4 regions of the Variovorax sp. LjRoot175 genome follow, and region 4 is predicted to be linked to each of the others. Evidence: predicted binding sites of a transcription regulator. Region 4 holds the regulator's gene; each other region holds the start of a gene.

Region 1 (5,447 bases), 3.4 Mb from region 4:
TGTTGCCCCCTGCAAGGGGGTTGGCGAGCGCGACACGAAGTGCGCGAAGCCTGGGGTGGGCTCATCCTCGTCTCAAATCCAACGTGAACGGGAACTCGCGGCTTCCAGCAAGTTCGATCGTCGCCGGTGGCGTGCGCAGCAGGCCGGGGGTATGGCCCATGCGCGAGAAGCGCGAATGGCGCCGGCTTTCGGCCTCGTTGGCGTTGACCGGGAAGCTCTCGTAGCTGAGCCCGCCCGGATGCGCGACGAAGTACTGGCAACCGCCGAGCGAGCGCTTCATCCAGGTGTCGACCAGGTCGAAGGTGAGCGGCGCATGGACGCCGATGCTGGGATGCAGCGCCGAGGGTGGATTCCAGGCCTTGTAGCGGATGCCGGCCACGAATTCGCCGACCGTGCCGGTGGGCTGCAGCGGCAGCACCTGGCCGTTGACGGTGACGACGTGGCGGCTTTCGTTGAGGCCGGTCACGCGCACCTCGATGCGTTCGAGCGAGGAGTCGACATAGCGCACCGTGCCGCCGGCCGAGCCTTCCTCGCCCATCACGTGCCAGGGCTCGAGCGCGTTGCGCAGCGACAGCTCCACGCCCATGGCCTGGACCTGGCCCACCAGCGGGAAGCGGAACTCGAAATGCGGCGCGAACCAGTCCGGATCGAAGGCGAAGCCGGCCTGCCGCATCTCGCTGATGACGTCCTCGAAATCCATCTTGACGAAGGTCGGCAAGAGAAAGCGGTCGTGCAGTTCGGTGCCCCAGCGCGTGGCGGGTGCCTTGTAGGGCTCGTCCCAGAAGCGGGCGATGAAGGCGCGCAGGAGCAGCTGCTGCGCGATGCTCATGCGCGCGTGCGGTGGCATCTCGAAGGCGCGCAGCTCCAGCAGGCCGAGGCGGCCGGTGGCGGAGTCGGGCGAGTAGAGCTTGTCGATGCAGAACTCGCTGCGATGCGTGTTGCCGGTGACGTCGACCAGGATGTTGCGCAGCGTGCGATCCACCATCCAGGCCGGCATGTTCTGGCCGTGGATCTCGCGGTTGCGCGCGATTTCCCTGAGCGCGATCTCGAGCTCGTAGAGCTGGTCGTTGCGCGCCTCGTCGACGCGCGGCGCCTGGCTGGTCGGGCCGATGAACATGCCCGAGAACAGATAGCTCAGCGACGGGTGGTTGTGCCAGTAGAGCAAGAGGCTCGCGAGCAGCTCGGGCCGGCGCAGGAAGGGGCTGTCGGCCGGCGTGGCGCCGCCCAGCACGAAGTGGTTGCCGCCGCCGGTGCCGGTGTGGCGGCCGTCGGTCATGAACTTCTCGGCCGACAGGCGCGTCTCGAAGGCCGCGTTGTAGAGGAACTCGGTGTGATCGACCAGCTCGCGCCAGTTGTGCGCGGGATGGATGTTGACCTCGATCACGCCGGGGTCGGGCGTGACCTGCAGCATCTTGAGGCGCGGATCGCGCGGCGGCGGGTAGCCTTCGATCACGATCTGCACGCCCAGCTGCTCGGCCGTGGCTTCGACCGCGGCGACGAGATCGAGGTAATCCTCCAGCCGCGCCAGCGGCGGCATGAAAACGTAGAGCACGCCCGAGGCGCTCCCCACCTTCTCGGCCGCCGGCCCGTTGGCGCGGCGCGGGTCGCGCACCTCCACGCACAGCGCGCTGCGCGTGATCCAGTGGGCCGATTCGCCGCGCCGCGGCTCGCGGGTCGCGGTCGGATCGGAGGAGGCCGCGGCAGCGCGTGCCGCCGCCGGGTTGCCGTGCGCGGCCTGGAAGCGCAGCGCGGACGGCGCCTGCTGCGGTACGCCGAAGTCGTAGGGCACGGCGCCCAGATCGACCGGCGCGCCGGCGAGCCCGCCTTCATAGCGCGCACGGAAAAGGGTGGAGGCGGGCAGCGGCGCGCGCGGCGCGGTGGGGTCGCGCTCCACCAGGTAGGGATAGTCGCCCTTGCTGACCCAGGGTTGCGAATCGAGTGGCAGGCGGTAGCCCATCGGCGAATCGCCGGGGACCAGGTACATGCGGTCGTCGCGCAGGAACCAGGGGCCGGTCTTCCAGCCCGGTCCGGCGAGCGCCGGCGCATCGGTGTCGGCGTTCGCGGCCTCGATCGGCAGCATGTAGCCGATCACCGCATCAAGCTTCTGCGTGAACACGCGGCGCAGGCGCACGCGTTCCAGCTCGTCGTCGAGCTTCGAATCGAAGGGGTCGACGTTCACCGGCAGCCGGCGCTCGCGCCAGAGGTAGTAGTAGACGTCTTCGTAGCCTGGCTGCACGAAGCGGTCGGTGAGGCCGAGCTTGTGCGCGAGCGCGCTGGTGAAGCGGCGCGCGTCTTCGCTCGTGTAGTGGGTGGGCGTGCGTTCGTCGGCGAAGAGCTCGGGCTTGTGCCACAGCGGCTGGCCGTCGGCGCGCCAGAAGATCGACAGCGCCCAGCGCGGCAGCTGTTCGCCCGGGTACCACTTGCCCTGGCCGAAATGAAGGAAGCCGCCCTGGCCGTATTCGGCGCGCAGCTTGTGCACGAGCTCGGTCGCGTAGCCGCGCTTGGTCGGGCCGAGCGCATCGGTGTTCCATTCGGGCGCGTCGCGGTCGCTGGTGGCGACGTAGGTCGGCTCGCCGCCCATCGTGAGGCGCACGTCGCCAGCATTCAGGCGCGCGTCGACTGCCTCGCCGAGCGCCAGCACCTCGGCCCATTGATCGTCGGTATAGGGCTTGGTCACGCGCGGCGATTCGTGGATGCGCGTGACCTTCATCTCGTGGGCGAATTCGACCTCGGCCTCGTCGACCGCGCCTTCGATCGGCGCCGCACTCGAAGGTGTGGGCGTGCAGGCCAGCGGGATGTGGCCTTCGCCGGCCATCAGGCCCGAGGTGGCGTCGAGCCCGATCCAGCCGGCGCCGGGCAGATAGACCTCGCACCAGGCGTGCAGGTCGGTGAAGTCGACCGTGGTGCCGCTGGGGCCGTCGAGCGCCTTCACGTCGGGCGTGAGCTGGATCAGGTAGCCCGAAACGAAGCGCGCCGCCAGGCCGCAATGGCGCAACAGCTGCACCAGCAGCCAGCCCGAATCGCGGCAGGAACCGGAGGCATTGGCCAGCGTCTGCTCGGGCGTCTGCACGCCGGGCTCCATGCGGATCAGGTAGCCGACGTCCTTCTGCACCTGCTGGTTGAGGCCGACGAGGAAGTCGATGGTGCGCTTCGTCTTGCGGTCGATCTTCTCGAGGTAGGCCGCGACCAGCGGCGTGGCAGGGTCGGCCACGAGGTAGGGCGCGAGTTCCTGCGCCTGCGATTCGGTGTACTTGAAAGGGAAGTTCTCGGCCTGCGGCTCGAGGAAGAAGTCGAAGGGGTTGTAGACCGCCATCTCGACCACGAGGTCGACCGTGACCTTGAACCCGCGCGTCTTCTCGGGGAACACCAGCCGCGCCTGGTAGTTCGCGAACGGGTCCTGCTGCCAGTTGATGAAGTGCTGCTCGGGCTCGACGCGCAACGAATACGAGATCACGTTGCTGCGGCAATGCGGCGCGGGGCGCAGGCGGATCACCTGCGGTCCCAATTGCACCGGGCGGTCGTACTTGTAGTGGGTGACGTGGTGGAGAGCGGCGTGGATGGACATTTTTTCTCGGAACGTCGAGGTTGCCTCGGAGTGAGACGCATACTAGCCCACACGGTTAGCAATTAGCGCGCCACAGAGAGCGTGTAAGGGAGCGATTGCAGCATGTCATCAGGGATCGTTGCGTGACGCCGGGCGGGGAGCCGCGCGGCCTGGCTTTCTTTGCCGCCATGGCCGGCTCGGTGCTGGGCGCTGCGCTGCAGTTGCAGCAGGCGGCGCTGTGACATGGTGGTGTTTACGCCGGGGTGCTGTTGGCCGCGGTCGCCGGCGGGCTGTTGCTGCGGGGATTGCGACGCTCGGCCCTGGCCATGCTGCTGCTCGGCGCGATGGCCGGCGCCGGCCTCGCGGGCTGGCGCGCGACCGCCTATGCGGGTGATGCGCTGGCGCCCGCGCTCGAGGGGCGCGACCTGCAGGTGGTGGGCATCGTTTCGCAGATGCCGCAGCGCGGCGATGGCGCTGTGCGCTTCTCTTCGACCTCGAATCGGCGCGCTGGGGCCGGCGGTAACGACCGCGGCATGCCGCGCGTGCCCCCGCGAATGCCAGCGCCGGACCGCGAAACGCTACTGGCACCACGTTGTTCCCTAGAAGCACTGGCCCTGAACTTGCTAAGCTACGCCCAAGGAGATTGGTCGTCCCATGCACAAATTCGACGAGATGTACGAGCAGCTGCCCTACCATGGCGCAGCGGTCCGAAACCACTACAAGCGCTACGACCAATGGCTCGCGAAGCAGCCCGGCGAGGTGATGCGATCGCGGCGCGAGGAGGCGGAAATGATCTTCCGCCGGGTCGGCATCACCTTTGCCGTGTACGGCGCGAAGGACGAGGACGGTTCGGGCACCGAGCGCCTGATCCCCTTCGACCTGCTGCCGCGCATCATTCCCGCGCACGAGTGGGAAAGCATGGAGAAGGGGCTGGTGCAGCGCGTGACCGCGCTCAACCGCTTCATCCACGACGTCTACCACGGGCAGGAGATCGTCAAGGCCGGCGTGGTCCCCTCAGAGCAGATCTTCAACAACGCGCAGTACCGCCCCGAGATGGTGGGCGTGAAGGTGCCCAACGACATCTACTCGCACATCTCCGGCATCGACATCGTGCGCGCGCCGGACGCGGCCGGCAACGGCGAGTACTACGTGCTCGAAGACAACCTGCGGGTTCCCAGCGGCGTGAGCTACATGCTGGAGAACCGCAAGATGATGATGCGGCTCTTCCCCGAGCTGTTCAGCCAGAACCGCGTCGCGCCGGTGGCGCACTATCCCGACCTGCTGCTCGAAACCCTGCGCGCCTCCGCGCCGCCCGCGACCGCCGAGCCCACCGTGGTGGTGCTCACACCCGGCATGTACAACAGCGCCTACTTCGAGCATGCCTTCCTCGCGCAGCAGATGGGCGTGGAGCTGGTCGAAGGGCAGGACCTCTTCGTCAAGGACGACTTCGTCTACATGCGCACCACGCGCGGCCCGCGGCGCGTCGACGTGATCTACCGCCGCGTCGACGACGACTTCCTCGACCCCGAGGTGTTCCGCCCCACGTCGACGCTCGGTTGCGCCGGCCTCATGCGCGCCTACCGCGAGGGCAACGTCGTGATCTGCAATGCGGTCGGCACCGGCGTGGCGGACGACAAGTCGATCTACCCCTACGTGCCGAAGATGATCGAGTTCTACCTCGGCGAGAAGCCGATCCTCAAGAACGTGCCCACCTACATGTGCCGCAACAAGGAGGAACTCGACTACACGCTGGCCAACATGAAGGACCTGGTGGTCAAGGAAGTGCACGGCGCCGGCGGCTACGGCATGCTGATCGGCCCGGCGGCGACGCATGCCGAGATCGAGGACTTCAAGAAAGCCGTGCTCGCCAAGCCCGACGGCTACATCGCGCAGCCCACCTTGA
Region 2 (5,447 bases), 3.5 Mb from region 4:
CTCGCACGGCAAGAAAGGCGCGACTACCCGAACTCCGGCTCCGGCGCGCAGAGCGAAGCCAGTGGCCATCGCGGCTTGACGTCGAAGGCATAGCGCTCGCTCGCCTGCCCCAGGCCGGCCTGCAGGCGCATCGCGGCGGCCATCGCGATCATGGCGCCGTTGTCGGTGCACAGGTGCAGCTCGGGGTAGTGCACGCGCACGCCGCGGTTCGCGCATGCCGCATTGAGCTGTTCGCGCAAAGCCCGGTTGGCACCCACGCCCCCGGCCACCACCAGCCGGTCCAGCCCGGTCTGTTCGATGGCGGCCAGTGATTTCTTCAGCAGCACGTCGACGATCGCGGCCTGGGTCGAGGCGGCCAGATCGGCCTTGCGCGCTTCGAGCTCGCCGCCGAGTTTCCTGGCCTGCGTCAGCACCGCCGTCTTCAAGCCGGCAAAGGAGAAGTCGAGGTCGCCGCTGTGCAGCAGGGGCCGCGGCAGCTTGAAGGCCGCGGCGTCGCCCTCCTCCGCCAGCTTGGCGAGCCAGGGGCCGCCGGGATAGGGCAGGCCCATCAGCTTGGCGCTCTTGTCGAAGGCTTCGCCTGCTGCGTCGTCGATGGTCTCGCCGAGCAGCTCGTAGCGCCCCACGCCGTCGACCCGCATCAGTTGCGTGTGACCGCCCGAGACCAGCAGCGCGACGAAGGGGAACTCGGGCGGATCGGCACTGAGAAAGGGCGACAGCAGGTGGCCTTCCAGGTGATGCACGCCCAGCACCGGCTTGCCAAGCGCCGCGCCCAGTGCACAGGCCACGCCGGCGCCCACCAGCAGCGCGCCGGCCAGCCCCGGCCCGCGCGTGTAGGCGACGACGTCGATCTCGGCCAGGGAGCGGGCGGCCTCGGACAACACCGTCTGCGCCAGGGGCAGCACGCGCCGGATGTGGTCGCGGCTGGCCAGCTCGGGCACCACGCCGCCATAGGCCTGGTGCATCGCGATCTGGCTGTGGAGCGCGTGCGCGGCCAGGCGCGGCAAGCCGCTCGCGCCGGATTCGACCAGGGCCACGCCGGTCTCGTCGCAGGACGATTCGATTCCCAATACAAACATGCGACGAGTGTAGGGTGCGCACGATGTCGGGGCACGGATGTTGCTGCATGTCCTTAGGATGGCTCTTCAGCCATGCCGCCCCACGATGAAATCCGGACTGAGCTTTCTGATGGCCGCCCTGCGTTGCGAAATCGACGCGCTGGAGCAGCTCGCCCGCACCAGCGCGCTGGTCGGCACGATCGGCCGCCTGGTCCATGCGCTGCAGCGCGAACGCGGCATCTCGAACGTGCTGCTGGCGTCGCGTGGCCACCGTTTCGTCTCGCAGCGCAGCGAGCAGATCGCCGAATGCCTGCGCGTGGAAGAGGCGGTGCGCGCTTCGTTCGATCAGCTCGAGGCCGACGCGGGCCGCATCGGCAACGGTGCGCGCCTGTTCAGCCGCATCGCCTGGGTGCTGCCGGGCCTCGAGGGCCTGCCCGAACTGCGCCGTCGCGTCGGCGCCTTGGAGCTCAGCCCGGCTGAGGCGACGGCCGCCTTCGTCAAGCTGATCGCAGGGCTGCTCGCAGTCGTGTTCGAGGCCGCGGACGGCGCCACCGACCCGGAAATCTCTCGCCAGCTGGTGGCCATGTTCAATTTCATGCAGGGCAAGGAGTTCGCCGGCCAGGAGCGCGCCTGCGGCGCCGCGGCCTTCGCCTCGGGCCACAACGACAGCGCGCGCCAGCAGCAATGGCTGCATCTGATCGAATCGCAGGAGCGCTGCTTCCAGGTCTTCGCCGAGTTCTCGGGCGCGCGCATCGCCGAGCTCTGGCGCAGCAGTCAATCCCCCGCCCAATTGGCGGAGCAGGAACGGCTGCGCCGCATCGCCTGCGCGGCACCCGCCGGCGTGGCACTCGATACCGAACTGAGCCAGACCTGGTTCGACTGCTGCAGCCGGCGCATCGACGCCATGCAATCGATCGAAGAGCGCCTGGCCGCCGACCTGCGCCGGATCTGCGAACAGAAAACGAGCCAGGCCCGGGCCGAGCTGCAGGCCCATGACGCGCTGCTGGCCAAGCTGGCGCGCGAGGCGGGTACACCGGCGGCAGTCTTCTTCGACGAGCAGCCCGCTGCAGACGCGCCGGGCCACCCGCAAACCATGGGTTCAGCCACGCCCTACGGCCGGCAGCTCGAGCGATCGATTCTGGAGATGGTGCAGGAGCAGTCGCACCGGCTGCAGGCGATGAGCGACGAACTCGACACCGTGCGCGCGGCCCTGAACGAGCGCAAGCTGGTCGAACGCGCCAAGGGCCTGCTGATGGCACACCGCCGCCTCAGCGAGGAGGAGGCGCACAAGATGCTGCGCCAGACAGCCATGAGCCAGAACCGCAGGCTGGTCGACGTCGCCGAATCGGTGCTCTCGATGGCCGAATACCTGCCCGGCGAGCCGGCGTCCCGGGCGCCTCGCACCTGAATTGGTGCGCTGCACAACAACTGTGCTTCGACGCAGTTCAAGGGATTCGGCGCCTCTTGCCTCACGACGCGGACTTCGGAGGCTATCGATTTGATAGCAAACCACCCCTCTGAACTGCTGGCACGCAGTTTGCTTAACAAACCTGCATAGACCTGCAAGGGTCTTCAGGCAGGTGGCATCCAACGGCGGGTGCGACCCACCGAACCGGACAAAGGCGTCCCCATCCCGCAAGGGCTCGTTATCGAGCGGCCCGTGCGTGGTCGGGACGCCTTTTTTGTTTTGTGCTTTTTGTCTTTTCTTCATTCCGGAGCTCGCCCCATGACCGATTTGCTGAAACCGAAGTTGAATCGCCGCCGCGTGCTGCAAGCCGCCGCCATCGGCGCGGTCGGGCTCGACCCCGCCCTGCGCGCAGCCGTCTGGGCCCAAGGCTCGGACAAGCCAGAAAAGGAGGAAGTCAAGATCGGCTTCATCCCGCTGACCGACTGCGCCAGCGTCGTCATGGCCTCGGTGCTCGGCATCGACAAGAAGTACGGCGTGAAGATCGTGCCGAGCAAGGAAGCCAGCTGGGCCGGCGTGCGCGACAAGCTGGTCAATGGCGAGCTCGACTTCGCCCACGTGCTCTACGGCCTGATCTACGGCGTGCACCTCGGCACCGCCGGGCCGAAGAAGGACATGGCCATCCTGATGACCCTCAACAACAACGGCCAGGCGATCACGCTGTCGAAGAAACTGGCCGACAAGGGCGCGGTCGACGGCGCCTCGCTGGCCAAGGTGATGGCGAAGGAGAAAGGCGAATACACCTTCGCCCACACCTTCCCGACCGGCACCCACGCGATGTGGCTCTACTACTGGCTGGCCGCCAACGGCGTCAACCCGTTGAAGGATGCCAAGGTCATCACCGTGCCGCCGCCGCAGATGGTCGCCAACATGCGCGTGGGCAACATGGACGGCTACTGCGTCGGCGAGCCCTGGGGCCAGCGCGCGATCATGGACGGCATCGGCATCACGGCCGTCACCACGCAGGACATCTGGAAGGACCATCCCGAGAAGGTGCTCGGCACCACCGGCGACTTCGTCAAGAAATACCCCAACACGGCGCGCGCCGTGACGGCCGCGATTCTCGAAGCCGGGAAGTGGATCGACGCCGGCCTGCAGAACAAGAACAAGATGGCCGAAACCATCGCCGACAAGAGCTACGTCAACACCAGCGTGGACGCCATCAACCAGCGCATCCTGGGCCGCTACACCAACGGCCTGGGCAAGAACTGGGACGACCCGAACCACATGAAGTTCTACAACGACGGCGCGGCGACCTTCCCCTACCTGTCCGACGGCATGTGGTTCCTCACGCAGCACAAGCGCTGGGGCCTGCTGAAGGAGCATCCGGACTACCTCAAGGTGGCCACGGAGATCAACCGCATCGACATCTACAAGCAGGCTGCAGCCGCGACCAAGACCTCCGTTCCCAAGGACACGATGCGCAGCAGCAAGCTGATCGACGGCGTGGTGTGGGACGGCAAGGATCCGAAGAAGTACGCCGAGTCGTTCAAGGTCAATGCCTGAGGAGCCCGCCATGGTCAGTGCCGTCTTTCACTCCCCGCTCGAGGCTGCCCAGGGGCAGCTCGCCACGCCGGCAGCCGCCAGGAAGTCCGCGGCCGCCTCCGTCCCGCCTGCAGAGCCCGCGCAGGAAGAGACCACGCCCCGCGCCCCGCGCGACTTCAGCTGGATCTGGCTGCGCGTGCTGCCGCCGATCCTTGGCTTTGCGTTGCTGGTCCTGATCTGGGAACTCGTGGCGCTGAAAAGCACCACCGGCTTCCCGTCGCCGGCCGCCGTCTGGCAACAGGCGCTGACCGTGTTCAGCGATCCCTTCTACAGCAAGGGCCCCAACGACCAGGGCGTGGGCTGGAACGTGCTCTCGTCGCTCCAGCGCGTGGCGCTCGGCTTCGGGCTGGCCGCCGCGGTCGGCATCCCGGCCGGCTTCGCGATCGGTCGCTTCGAGTTCCTCTCGCGCATGTTCAATCCGCTGATCAGCCTGCTGCGACCGGTGTCGCCGCTGGCCTGGCTGCCGATCGGCCTCCTGGTCTTCAAGGGCGCCAACCCGGCCGCGATCTGGACCATCTTCATCTGCTCGATCTGGCCCATGATCATCAACACCGCGGTGGGCGTGCAGCGCGTGCCCAGCGACTACATGAATGTGGCGCGCGTGCTCAATCTTTCCGAGTGGAAGATCCTCACCAAGATCCTGTTCCCCGCCGTGCTGCCCTACATGCTGACCGGCGTGCGCCTCGCGGTCGGCACCGCCTGGCTGGTGATCGTGGCGGCCGAGATGCTGACCGGCGGCGTTGGCATCGGCTTCTGGGTCTGGGACGAGTGGAACAACCTCAACGTCGCCAACATCATCATCGCGATCTTCGTCATCGGCGTGGTCGGGCTCGTGCTCGAGTTCGCGCTGATCCGGATCGCCACCGCATTCACGTTCGAAGAGGTGAAGGCATGACCCTTCGACAAGCTCAGGACGATCGGTCCATCATGAAGTACATCGAAATCCACGACGTCGAACAGCGCTTCAAGACGCCCAAGGGCAGCTTCCTCGCGTTGCGCGACATCAACCTGCAGGTGGCCAAGGGCGAGTTCATCACGCTGATCGGGCATTCGGGCTGCGGCAAGTCCACGTTGCTGAACCTGATCGCCGGCCTCACCACGCCCACGCAGGGCGTGCTGCTGTGCGCCAACCGCGAGATCAAGGGCCCGGGGCCCGAGCGCGCGGTGGTGTTCCAGAACCATTCGCTGCTGCCCTGGCTCACCTGCTACGAGAACGTCTACCTCGCCGTCGAGCGCGTGTTCGCTTCGACCGAGAACAAGGCGCAGCTCAGGGCGCGCACCGAAGCGGCGCTCGCGCTGGTCGGCCTCACGCCGGCCGCGCAGAAGCGCCCCGGCGAAATCTCCGGCGGCATGAAACAGCGCGTGGGCATTGCACGCGCCCT
Region 3 (5,447 bases), 1.5 Mb from region 4:
CCACCACGTGCGGGCGGCGGTGCGGCGCGAGCAGGCGATCGACCAGCGTCTGCAGGCGGTCGGCCTCGTGGATGATGACCTGGGTGTATTCGATGAGGTCGCGCGACTCGACTTCCATCTGCAGCAGCTGCGCCGCGCCGCGAATGCCGCCCAGCGGATTCTTGATCTCGTGCGCGAGATTGCGGATCAGCTCCTTGTTGGCCTGCGCCTGGTCGAGCAGCCGCTCTTCGCGGTCTTGCCGGACCTGCTGCTCGAGCGGCGACATTTCGATGATCAGTTCGCCCGCGCGGTCGCCCTGCGCGAGCGTGACCTGCACCGGCATCAGCTCGTGGTTGACGCGGCGCAGGAAGGCCTCGTAGCGCAGCGTGGCGAAGTCGTTGCTGCGCGCGCCGTCGATCGCCGTGCGCAGCACCTGCGGCTCATGGAAGCAGGCGCCGAACTGCGAGCCTTCGAGCGTGCGGCGCGAGGTGCCCAGCGCGTCTTCGAGGCCGGCATTGGCGAACAGCACCGCGCCGTCGGTGCGCACCACCGCGATCAGCGTGGAAAGAAGGTCGAAGGCCTGAAAACGCTTGGCGGCAGCGGCGGATTTGCCAAAGGCCATCAACGATTGGCCGGCAGGCGGCCGATTTCGCGGCGGATGCCCGCGATGTCGCTTTCGTTGCGCGCGATCTCGGCCTTCATCTCGGCCACGCGGTCGAGGTACTTCTGATAGTTGCGGGCTTCGCTGCCCTGCTTCTCGGGTTCGCCGTTGTTGTAGTCCTTGAGCAGTTGGGCCTGGCGCTCTTCGGCTTTCTTGAGCTCGGACTCGAGCACCGAGCGGGCTTCGCCGTCGCGTGCGCGCTGGTCAGCGCCGTCGACGCGCGGGCTGCCGGCCGGCGCACGCGCGGCGGTGCTGCCTGCCGCAGCCGCCGCGATCGGGCGGGTGCCCTGGACCACGGTGACGTTGCCGCCCTCCATCACCTTGCAGCCGCGCTGCTGGGCGAGGGTCGCGTTGTTGGTGTATTCGTTGCCGCAGCGCCAGACGCGCTCCTGCTGGGCCTGGGCCTGGAGGTGCACGCCGGCCGCCGCCAAGGCGGCCAGGAGGAAAACGGAAGAAGTCTTCATGGTCGTGAATGTAGTGCGCAGCAAACCGGCATTTTCCTGCAATTCGGGAGTTCGGCCGCGCAAGCTTGCCCCAAAAGGAAAAGGGACGGCCCAAGGCCGTCCCTTTTTAACGCCAAAGCCGAAAAGCTGGCTTACAGGGAGTAGTACATGTCGAATTCGACAGGGTGCGTCGCCATGCGGAAACGCGTGACTTCCTGCATCTTGAGGTCGATGTAGGCGTCGATGTAGGCATCGGTGAACACGCCGCCCTTGGTCAGGAAGGCACGGTCCTTGTCGAGGTAGTCGAGCGCCTGGTCGAGGCTGTGGCACACGGTCGGGATCAGCGCGTCTTCTTCCGGCGGCAGGTGGTAGAGGTCCTTGCTGGCGGCTTCGCCCGGATGGATCTTGTTCTCCACGCCGTCCAGGCCGGCCATCAGCATCGCGGCGAAGCCGAGGTACGGGTTCATCATCGGATCGGGGAAGCGCGCTTCGACGCGGCGGCCCTTCGGGTTGGCCACGAAGGGGATGCGGATCGAGGCCGAGCGGTTCTTGGCCGAGTAGGCCAGCTTCACCGGCGCTTCGAATCCGGGGACCAGGCGCTTGTAGCTGTTGGTGCCGGGGTTGGTGATGGCGTTCAACGCACGGGCGTGCTTGATGATGCCGCCGATGTAGTGCAGCGCGAAGTCGCTCAGGCCGGCGTAGCCGTCGCCGGCAAACAGGTTCTTGCCGTCCTTCCAGACCGACTGGTGGACGTGCATGCCCGAGCCGTTGTCGCCGACGATCGGCTTGGGCATGAAGGTCGCGGTCTTGCCGTAGGCGTGGGCCACGTTGTGGATCACGTACTTCTGCAGCTGGACCCAGTCGGCGCGCTGGATCAGCGTGCTGAACTTGGTGCCGAGTTCCATCTGGCCGGCGTTCGCCACTTCATGGTGATGCACTTCGACCGGGATGCCCAGCGACTCGAGCACCAGGCACATCTCGGAGCGCATGTCCTGGAAGCTGTCGACCGGGGGAACCGGGAAGTAGCCGCCCTTGACCGCCGGACGGTGGCCGGTGTTGCCGTGCTCGAATTCCTTGGCGCTGTTCCAGGAAGCCTCTTCGGATTCGATCTTGACGAAGCAACCCGACATGTCGTTCTGCCAGCGCACGCCGTCGAACACGAAGAATTCCGGCTCCGGTCCGAAGTAAGCCGTGTCGCCCAGGCCCGAGGCCTTCATGTAGGCCTCGGCACGCTTGGCGAGCGAACGCGGATCGCGCTCGTAGGGCTTGCCGTCGGTCGGGTCGACCACGTCGCAGGTCAAAAGCAGCGTCGTTTCTTCGAAGAAGGGATCGATATTGGCCGTGTTCGGGTCGGGCATGAGCAGCATGTCCGAAGCCTCGATGCCCTTCCACCCGGCAATCGACGAGCCGTCGAAGGCATGGCCGTCGGTGAATTTGCCCTCGTCGAATGCGGACACGGGCACGGTCACGTGCTGCTCTTTGCCGCGGGTATCGGTGAAGCGGAAGTCGACGAACTTGACCTCGTTTTCCTTGACGAGTTTGAGTACATCGGCGACGGTCTTTGCCATCAGGTTCTCCTGGTTTGGATGGTTGGTTGGAATTGCGGGACGGGGAATGCAGTTTTTGTGCCCATTGTCACTGCCGAAGAGGGGTACCCGGCACTGCGCCGAAACCCCAAAAGCAGGCAAGTTGTAACCAAACTGGTGCAATCAAGATTAACGCACCAATTCGGGTCCAAGACGCACGCCAAAGGCGTGCAGGCCCTCGAGCAGCTGTGCGTAGGCGGCATCGATGCGCTCGGCATCCCCCTTGACGCCGAGCTCGATGTGGCGGCCGTGCTCGGCATGGTCCACGCTCGGCAGGCTGAAGACCTTGATGCCGGGATGCGCGAGTTCGACGGCTTCCATCAGCGGCGTGAGCGCGGCCTCCATGGCGCCGTAGACGATGACCGATTTCTCCATCGCCCGACCGTGCGCGAACAGGTGCGCATAGCGCTCGTCGAGCACCGATTCGATCATCGGCCAGGCCATGACCGGGAAGCCCGGCACGAAGTGCACGTCGCCGACGCTGAAGCCCGGAATCTTGTTGTAGGGGTTGCGGATGATGTTGGCGCCGAGCGGGAACACGCCCATGTTGAGCCGGTGCACGTTGTCCGGACGGTCGGGCTCGTAGACCGTGCCCTGCTCGCGCGCGGTGTCCTGCATGCGTTCGCGGATCAGCACCTCGGCTTCCGGATGCAGCCCCAGCGGCACGCCCAGCGCCGCGGCCGCACACTGGCGCGTGTGATCGTCGGGCGTGGCGCCGATGCCGCCGGTGGAGAACACGACGTCGCCCGAGGCGAAGGCGCGCGCGAGCGCTTCCGTGATGCGCACCGGCACGTCGCCGACGTACTCGGCCCAGGCCAGCTGCAGGCCGCGCGCGGCGAGCAGCTCGATGACCTTGGGCATGTGCTTGTCGGCACGCTTGCCCGACAGGATTTCGTCGCCGACGACGAGAAGACCGAACGAACGTGTGCTCATGGTGCGCCCCATTGGGTGGCGGCCGCATGGACATCTGCCATCTCGGCCGCGGAAGGTGAAACGGCCGCCGCCGCGCGCTGCGCCCGCAATTGGGCCAGGGCATCCAGGCAGTAGTGCGCGAACCAGAGCGCGGAGAAGGCGAACACCAGCGTGTAGATCCAGATCGCGAGCGGCACCAGCACGAAGAAAGCCGCAGCGAACAGCAGCCCCGACGCCCAGACGATGCTGGGGGCGGCGCCCAGGTAGCCGCACAGCACGCCGACGCCGAGCAGCGGCAGCCGATGGGCGCGCAGCAAGGCCTCGCGCTCCTCCGGGCTCGCATGCTCGGCCAGGGCGTCGAAGCTCATCACGCGGTAGGTCAGCCAGCCCCAGATCAGCGGCGGCAGGATCAGCACCAGCGGCGGAATGAGCCATAGCGGCATCGAGACGACGAGCGCGAGCAGCGCCAGCACGGTGAGGCCCAGCGAGCGGACGACGCTGCCGAAGAAGGAGGCGCCCCTCTTCTGCTCCAGCGACGGGAAACGGCGGTCGGCCACCAGCCGCGTGAGTGGCGGCGCCATGAACCCGGCCACGATCAGGAGCGACACCACAACGATCAGCGGCGTGGCCGCGATCACCACCACCATCGGCGCCAGCACGGCCGTGACGTCACCGGAGAACAGGCGTCCGATCCAGCCCCAGAAGCTGGACAGAAGCGGCCAGGCGTCGAGCGCCTCGCGCGTCCATGCCACGGTCGCGTCCCAGTAGAAATAGCCGAACAGCGCCGCCAGCAGCACCATGAGTCCGAGCGGCAGCAGCGAGAGCACGATCACCCGCGGGTGCATGCAATAGGCCACGGAACGCCAGAAGGAGTCGAGAAGAAGACGCATCGGCGCCGAGGATAACCCTGTCGCGTGGAATCGAGATCAGCCGCGGCCGACAAGACGCCTGAGCCCCAGCCACTGCTGCGCCCAGAAACCGCGCCCGTAGTCGCGTACGCGGCCCCCGGCGTCGGGCTCGACCTGGTCGCGGATGCCGGTCGGGTCGTAGCGCTCCTCGAAATTGACGGTGCGAAACAGCATGTCCCACCACGGCAGCAGCACGCCGAAGTTGTGGCCGCCGAGCGTACGAGGCCCCTGCGACTCGTGCCCGATCCCGATGCTGTGGTGCACGCGGTGGAAGCGCGGGCTGATCCAGAGCCGTTCGCCGATCGCGCCGAAGCCGAGCCGCAGATTGGCATGCTGCAGGCTCTCGCTGAGCTGGGTGAAGGCCACGATCGCGATGAACTGCCCCGGCGCCACGCCGATCAGCTGGGCGACGACGACGATGATCGTGTCGTGGATCACGTCGTCGAGCAGGTGGTTGCGGTTGTCGCTCCACATCGTCATCTGGCGCTGCGAATGGTGCAGCGAATGCAGCGCCCACCACCACTGGAAGCCGTGCTGGCCGCGATGGATGAAGTACTCGACCAGGTCGAGCACCACCAGGTAGATCGCAAACGCGACCCAGGGAATGTCGGTCACACCGGGCCAGAGCTGGTCGAGGTGGAAGGAGCCCCAGCCGGCCGCGCGCACGGTGCCGAGGATCTCGTCGAACAGCGGGTCCAGCGCGAAGAACATGGCCAGCCGGAACAGCCCCAGCCGGTGGATCAGCGTGTAGAGGATGTCGGTGCGGATGGCGGGCCGATCGAGCACCGGCTCCGCCGGCCGCCAGCGCTGCAGCGGACCGAACACGGCCACCAGCACCCCTATCTGGATCAGGCCGACCAGCAGCCATCCGGTGGCGTCGAAGGCGTCCTCGACCCAGCCGCCGAGGCCGATGGCGTAGACCAGCGGCTGCACGGCCGCCTCGAAAAGCCATTGCTGC
Region 4 (5,447 bases):
GTCCTGGGCAGCCGCCTCGAGGCGCGCGGCCTGCAGAAGAGCTACGGCAGCCGCAAGGTCGTCAAGGACGTCTCGCTCGGCGTGCAAAAGGGCGAGGTGGTCGGCCTGCTGGGGCCCAACGGCGCGGGCAAGACCACCTCCTTCTACATGATCGTCGGGCTGGTGCGGGCGGATGCGGGCGAAATCAGCATCGACGGCGAACCGATCGCGCACATGCCGATCCACCGCCGCGCCCGCATGGGCTTGAGCTACCTGCCGCAGGAAGCTTCGATCTTCCGCAAGCTCACGGTCGAGGAGAACGTGCGCGCCGTGCTCGAGCTGCAGCGCGAACTCGACGACGCGGGCCGGCCGGTGCCGCTGTCGAAGCAGCGCATCGAGGAACGCCTCGGCGAACTGCTGCACGACCTGCGCGTCGACCATCTGCGCGATTCGCCCGCGCTGGCGCTGTCGGGCGGCGAGCGCCGCCGCGTCGAGATCGCGCGGGCGCTGGCCACGCAGCCGCGCTTCATCCTGCTGGACGAGCCCTTCGCCGGCATCGATCCGATCGCGGTGATCGAGATCCAGCGGATCATCAGTTTCCTGAAGGAACGCGGCATCGGCGTGCTCATCACCGACCACAACGTGCGCGAGACGCTGGGCATCTGCGATCACGCCTTCATCATCAGCGACGGGCATGTGCTGGCACAAGGCACGCCTTCGGAGATCGTCGACAACGCCGAGGTACGACGCGTGTACCTGGGCGAGCATTTCCGGATGTAGGGGACCGTACTTCGATGAAGCAAGGGCTCTCGCTTCGCGTTTCCCAGCACCTGGCGCTCACGCCGCAGCTCCAGCAGTCGATCCGGCTGCTGCAGCTCTCCACGCTCGAATTGAGCCAGGAAGTGGAGCAGATGCTCGACGAGAACCCGTTCCTCGAACGCACGGCCGAAGAGGCGCCGCGCGAGGAGTTCGGTCTCGAGGCGGCCGATGCGCCGGTGCGCGACGAAGACCGCCAGGCCGAGGGCGAGGCTGACTTCGTCCCCGGCCCGGCCGCGGCGCCGGCCGAGGTGGCGGTCGCCGCCAACGGCGATGCCGAAGCGGCTGCGCCCGCCGACAGCGAACCCGACTGGGAGGGCGACGGTACGGTCGACCTCGCGCCCGACGACAGCGAATGGGGCGGCGATGCGCCCGCGCGCGCCAACAACCTCGGCGACGACGAGCGCACCGATGCGACCGAGCTCGCGCGCAGCCAGGAATCGCTGCAGTCCTTCTTGCACCGGCAGGCGCTGTCGCTGCGCCTGGACGAGAACGACTGCGCCGCGCTGCGCTTCCTGATCGAATCGCTCAACGACGACGGCTACCTCGAGGATTCGCTGCCGGCGCTGGCCTCGGGCCTCGCGGGCGACGACAACGACCAGTTCGACGAACTGGTGCATCACTTCCAGGTCGCGCTGGGCCTGCTGCAGAGTTTGGAGCCGGCCGGCGTCGGCGCCCGCAGCCTCGGCGAATGCCTGACCATCCAGCTGCGCCAGCTGGCGAGCGCCAAGGAGAGCGAGGAGGAGGCCCAGGTGCGCAAGACCGCCATCGCGATCTGCAAGCAGCCGATGGAGCTGCTCGCGCGGCGCGACTTCAAGCGCCTGGCCACGCTCACGCGCAGCAACGAAGACGAGGTGCGCGCCGCACTGCAGCTGATCGCCAGGCTCGAGCCCAAGCCGGGGCGCCGCTTCGTCGACGTCGAGCGCAACATCGTCGTGCCCGACGTGATCGTCACGCGCATCGGCCACGGCACCAACGCGAAGTTCCGCGTCATGCTCAATCCCGAGGTCATGCCGCGGCTGCGCGTGCACGACATCTATGCCGGCGCGCTCAAGCAGCACAAGGGCGAGGGCAGCCAGGCGCTGTCGCAGCGGCTGCAGGAAGCGCGCTGGTTCATCAAGAACATCCAGCAGCGCTTCGACACCATCCTCAGGGTCTCCAACGCGATCGTCGAGCGGCAGAAGAGCTACTTCGTGCACGGCGAGCTCGCGATGCGGCCGCTGGTGCTGCGCGAGATCGCCGACGAGCTGGGCCTGCACGAATCCACCATCAGCCGCGTGACCACCGCCAAGTACATGGCCACGCCCTATGGCACCGTCGAGCTCAAGTACTTCTTCGGCTCGGCGCTCGGCACCGAAACCGGCGGCAACGCCTCCAGCACCGCGGTGCGCGCGCTGATCAAGCAGTTCGTGAGCGCCGAGGACGTGAGGAAGCCGCTGTCCGACAGCCAGGTGTCCGAGATGCTCAAGGAGCAGGGCATCGAGTGCGCGCGCCGCACGGTGGCCAAGTACCGCGAGGCACTGCGCATCGCGCCTGCGAACCTGCGCAAGGCACTCTAGCGATGAGTCGCCGTCCGAGTCCGCTCCCAAGCTGGATTCGCCTCGGCCTGGTCTTGATGGCGGTGCTTCTTCTCGCCAGCGGCTGCGCGATGCTGCCGGCCGAATTCGAGCGCACGCCGTCCAAGGCGATGCCCTTGTCCACCGGCACCGTGCTGGGCCGCATCGCCAAGGCCTCGCAGCCGGATGCGGACTTGAGCGGCTTCCGGCTCATGCCCAGCGGCGACTTCGCGCTCAACACGCGGCTCGAGCTCGCGCGCCGCGCCGAGCGCACGCTCGACGTCCAGTACTACCAGATCGACAACGACGAGACCGGCCGCTACCTGCTGCGCACACTGCGCGACGCGGCCCAGCGCGGCGTGCGCGTGCGGCTCCTGATGGACGATCTCTACACCGCGGGCGAGGACGAGCTGCTGCTCGCGCTGGCCGCCACACCCAACCTCGAGCTGCGGCTCTTCAACCCGTTTCCGGCCGGGCGCGGCAGCATGCTCAGGCGCTTCTCGGCCTCGCTCTTCGACTTCAGCCGCGTCAACCGGCGCATGCACAACAAGCTCTTCATCGCCGACGGCGCGATGGCGGTGGCCGGCGGGCGCAACATCGGCAACCCGTACTTCACGCAGACGGCCGGCGCGAACTTCATCGACCTCGACACCTTCGTCGCCGGCGCCCTGATCCCGCGCCTTTCCAGCCTGTTCGACCTGTACTGGAACAGCGAGCACGTGCGGCCGATCGAAACCGTGGTCGCGCCCACGCTCGCGCGGGAGGAACGGCAGCGGCGCTTCGAGGAGCTGACTGCCCCGGCCACCACCCCGGCACCACGTCCGCCGGCGCCCAATGACCTGCTGGGCTACAGCCCGATCGTCGAGAACCTCAACGCCGGCAAGCTCGACCTCATCTGGACCACCGCCGAGGCGTATGCCGATTCGCCCGAGCGCGTGATCGGCAAACAGGTCACTTACGGCGGCGTGCCGCTGCTCGACGTCGACAGCGTGCGCTACAACGTGGTCGAGCAGATGCGGCGCGGGCGTTCCGACGTGACGCTGGTGTCGCCCTACCTGATCCCCGGCAAGGAGGGGCTGGAGGTGCTGCGCGAGATCCGCCGGCGCGGCATGAAGATCAGCGTGGTCACCAACTCGCTGGCCGCCACCGACGAGCCCGTGGTCCACACCGGCTACCGCCGCTACCGGGCCGACATGCTGCGGCTCGGCGCCGAGATCCACGAGCTGAGCTCGGTGCGCACGCGGCGCAGCGTGCGCCTGGGCCTGTTCGGCACGCAGATCGGACGCCTGCACGCCAAGTCGGCCGTGATCGACGGGCGCACGCTCTTCGTCGGCTCGATGAATTTCGACCCGCGCTCGGAAGTGCACAACACCGAGATCGGCCTCTTCATCTTCAGCCGCGAGATGGCGCAGCAGGTGCTGAAGCTGGTCGAGGTGCTCAAGCAGCAGGGCGCCTACAAGGTGCGCTTCGCGCCCGGCACCGAGAAAATGGAATGGGTGAGCGAGGAGGCCGGCGTCGAACAGGTGCTCACCAGCGAGCCCGATGCGGGCTTCTGGGACCACCTGATGCTTGAGCTGCTGGCGCCGCTGGCGCCGGAGAGCCTGCTCTAGACCTCATTAGTAGCGATAACGGTCATGACGGTCATAACGGTCATGACGGTCATGACGGTAGTGATGGCGATCACCGTGCCGGTACTCGTCGCGGTATTCATGGCGGTAGAAGTGCCGCGGCGGCGGGCGGTGGTAGTCATACACGGGAGCCGGACGGTAGTGCCGCGGCGGCGGGTCGTAGTAGACCGGCGCCGGGGCATAGTGGACCGGGCTGGCAATGCCGACGGCGACCCCTGGCACATGGATGCCCACCGACACGGCCAGGTCCCTGGCGCTGGCGGACGTGGCGCCCAGCACGGCTGCGGCGGAGAAGGCGCCGGCGGCGATCCACTTGAAGAAACGGGTGTGCGCGATGTTCATGAAGAAACTCCTGAAGGCATGAAGTGCCGTTGGGGTCATTGCACCTGGCCCGCGTAAAGCAGGACCCGCCTGTTCCGTGAAGCTTGTTGCTGAATGTTGCAGCGCGGACGTACAGCTCAGGATCGGACTTACCACATAAAATGCAGTTTTGTGGGGTAAGAAATCCATGCCTGTCCAGCACGCCCTGTACCGCATGCATGAGCTGGCTTTCCGCACGCAGTACGCCGAGCTCAAGGAACGCACTGCGTCTGCGGGCCGCCTTCTTCAAGGAACGCCCGGGAGCCTTCAGTTGCGCCGGGGGACAGGCTATGCCTACTGGTATCGGGTCTTCTATCCGGCGCCTGGCAAGAAGGCCGAGCAGATCGTCTGCAAAGACGGGGACACCGCGGCACTCGACGAAGTGTCCCGCGAGATCGAGTTCGCCCAATGGACAAGCGCCCAGGTGAGAAATCTCAGGAAGCTCGATTTCCAGGTGGCGGACAAAGGCGTGGCGAGCGTGCTGGTCGAGCTTCACAACGCGGGCATCCTGGGCGCGTGCCTCGCACTGGTCGGAACCTTGGGCTTCATGGCCTGGTTGAACGAACTCGGAGCGATGGCGGTATCGGCCCGCACGCAGGACGTCGACATTGCCGCCCGGCAAAAGCTGAGGCTTGCAGCGCCGGCGTCCTTTCTTGAAGCGATGGAAGCCACCAGGCTTGGTTTTCATCCTGTTCCCGGGATTCCAAGCCAGGCGCCCTCGACTTCCGTGAAGCTCAAGGGCAGGGATGGATTGCGAGTCGACGTTCTGACGCATGGCGAGGAGCTTGGAAAGACCGTTCCCCTGCCGCAGCTGAAATGGCATGCCGAGACCGTGCCCCACTATGACTATCTGCTCGCGGAGCCAAGTCGCGCCGCATCGCTTGCCGGCGGCCATTGCATCCCTTTGACGTTGCCGCAGCCGGAGCGCTTCGTCTGGCAAAAGCTCTACGCGAGCGCCGAGCGCAAGGCCAAGCCCGAGAAAGCCGAAAAGGACCTGCTGCAGGCAGCGACCCTGGGAGCCGTCCTGGCCGAGCAGCAAGACGAGCTTCTGTCCGATTCGTTTCGGGATGCGCCAGCCGCACTCAAGGAAGTGGCGAGAACCCGCCTG

The links. The regulator sigma-54, encoded in region 4, starts transcription at its own class of promoters, with help from an activator protein. The targets are predictions, from matches to a motif close to TGGCANGNAANCTGCTTT.
Region 1: a site for sigma-54 is predicted at 4,154-4,171, ahead of ACSQ89_RS10610 (circularly permuted type 2 ATP-grasp protein). Genes of this name have one in related genera too.
Region 2: a site for sigma-54 is predicted at 2,582-2,599, ahead of ACSQ89_RS09935 (CmpA/NrtA family ABC transporter substrate-binding protein). Genes of this name have one in related genera too.
Region 3: a site for sigma-54 is predicted at 2,697-2,714, ahead of glnA (type I glutamate--ammonia ligase). Genes of this name have one in related genera too.

The regions. Positions count from the first base shown of each region.
Region 1 is NZ_CAXURY020000001.1:2,099,180-2,104,626, forward strand. It holds gene ACSQ89_RS10605 (DUF2126 domain-containing protein) at 62-3,565, opposite strand; gene ACSQ89_RS10610 (circularly permuted type 2 ATP-grasp protein) at 4,199-5,447, shown strand, end outside.
Region 2 is NZ_CAXURY020000001.1:1,961,985-1,967,431, reverse strand. It holds gene ACSQ89_RS09950 (alpha/beta hydrolase) at 1-79, shown strand, start outside; gene tsaD (tRNA (adenosine(37)-N6)-threonylcarbamoyltransferase complex transferase subunit TsaD) at 24-1,076, opposite strand; gene ACSQ89_RS09940 (nitrate- and nitrite sensing domain-containing protein) at 1,162-2,463, shown strand; gene ACSQ89_RS09935 (CmpA/NrtA family ABC transporter substrate-binding protein) at 2,782-4,026, shown strand; gene ntrB (nitrate ABC transporter permease) at 4,037-4,960, shown strand; gene ACSQ89_RS09925 (ABC transporter ATP-binding protein) at 4,957-5,447, shown strand, end outside.
Region 3 is NZ_CAXURY020000001.1:3,966,654-3,972,100, forward strand. It holds gene glnL (nitrogen regulation protein NR(II)) at 1-601, opposite strand, end outside; gene ACSQ89_RS19700 (hypothetical protein) at 601-1,104, opposite strand; gene glnA (type I glutamate--ammonia ligase) at 1,236-2,651, opposite strand; gene ACSQ89_RS19710 (molybdopterin-binding protein) at 2,799-3,614, opposite strand; gene ACSQ89_RS19715 (EI24 domain-containing protein) at 3,599-4,471, opposite strand; gene ACSQ89_RS19720 (sterol desaturase family protein) at 4,508-5,447, opposite strand, start outside.
Region 4 is NZ_CAXURY020000001.1:5,505,499-5,510,945, reverse strand. It holds gene lptB (LPS export ABC transporter ATP-binding protein) at 1-759, shown strand, start outside; gene ACSQ89_RS27325 (RNA polymerase factor sigma-54) at 774-2,354, shown strand; gene ACSQ89_RS27320 (phospholipase D family protein) at 2,357-3,961, shown strand; gene ACSQ89_RS27315 (hypothetical protein) at 3,968-4,321, opposite strand; gene ACSQ89_RS27310 (GSU2403 family nucleotidyltransferase fold protein) at 4,515-5,447, shown strand, end outside.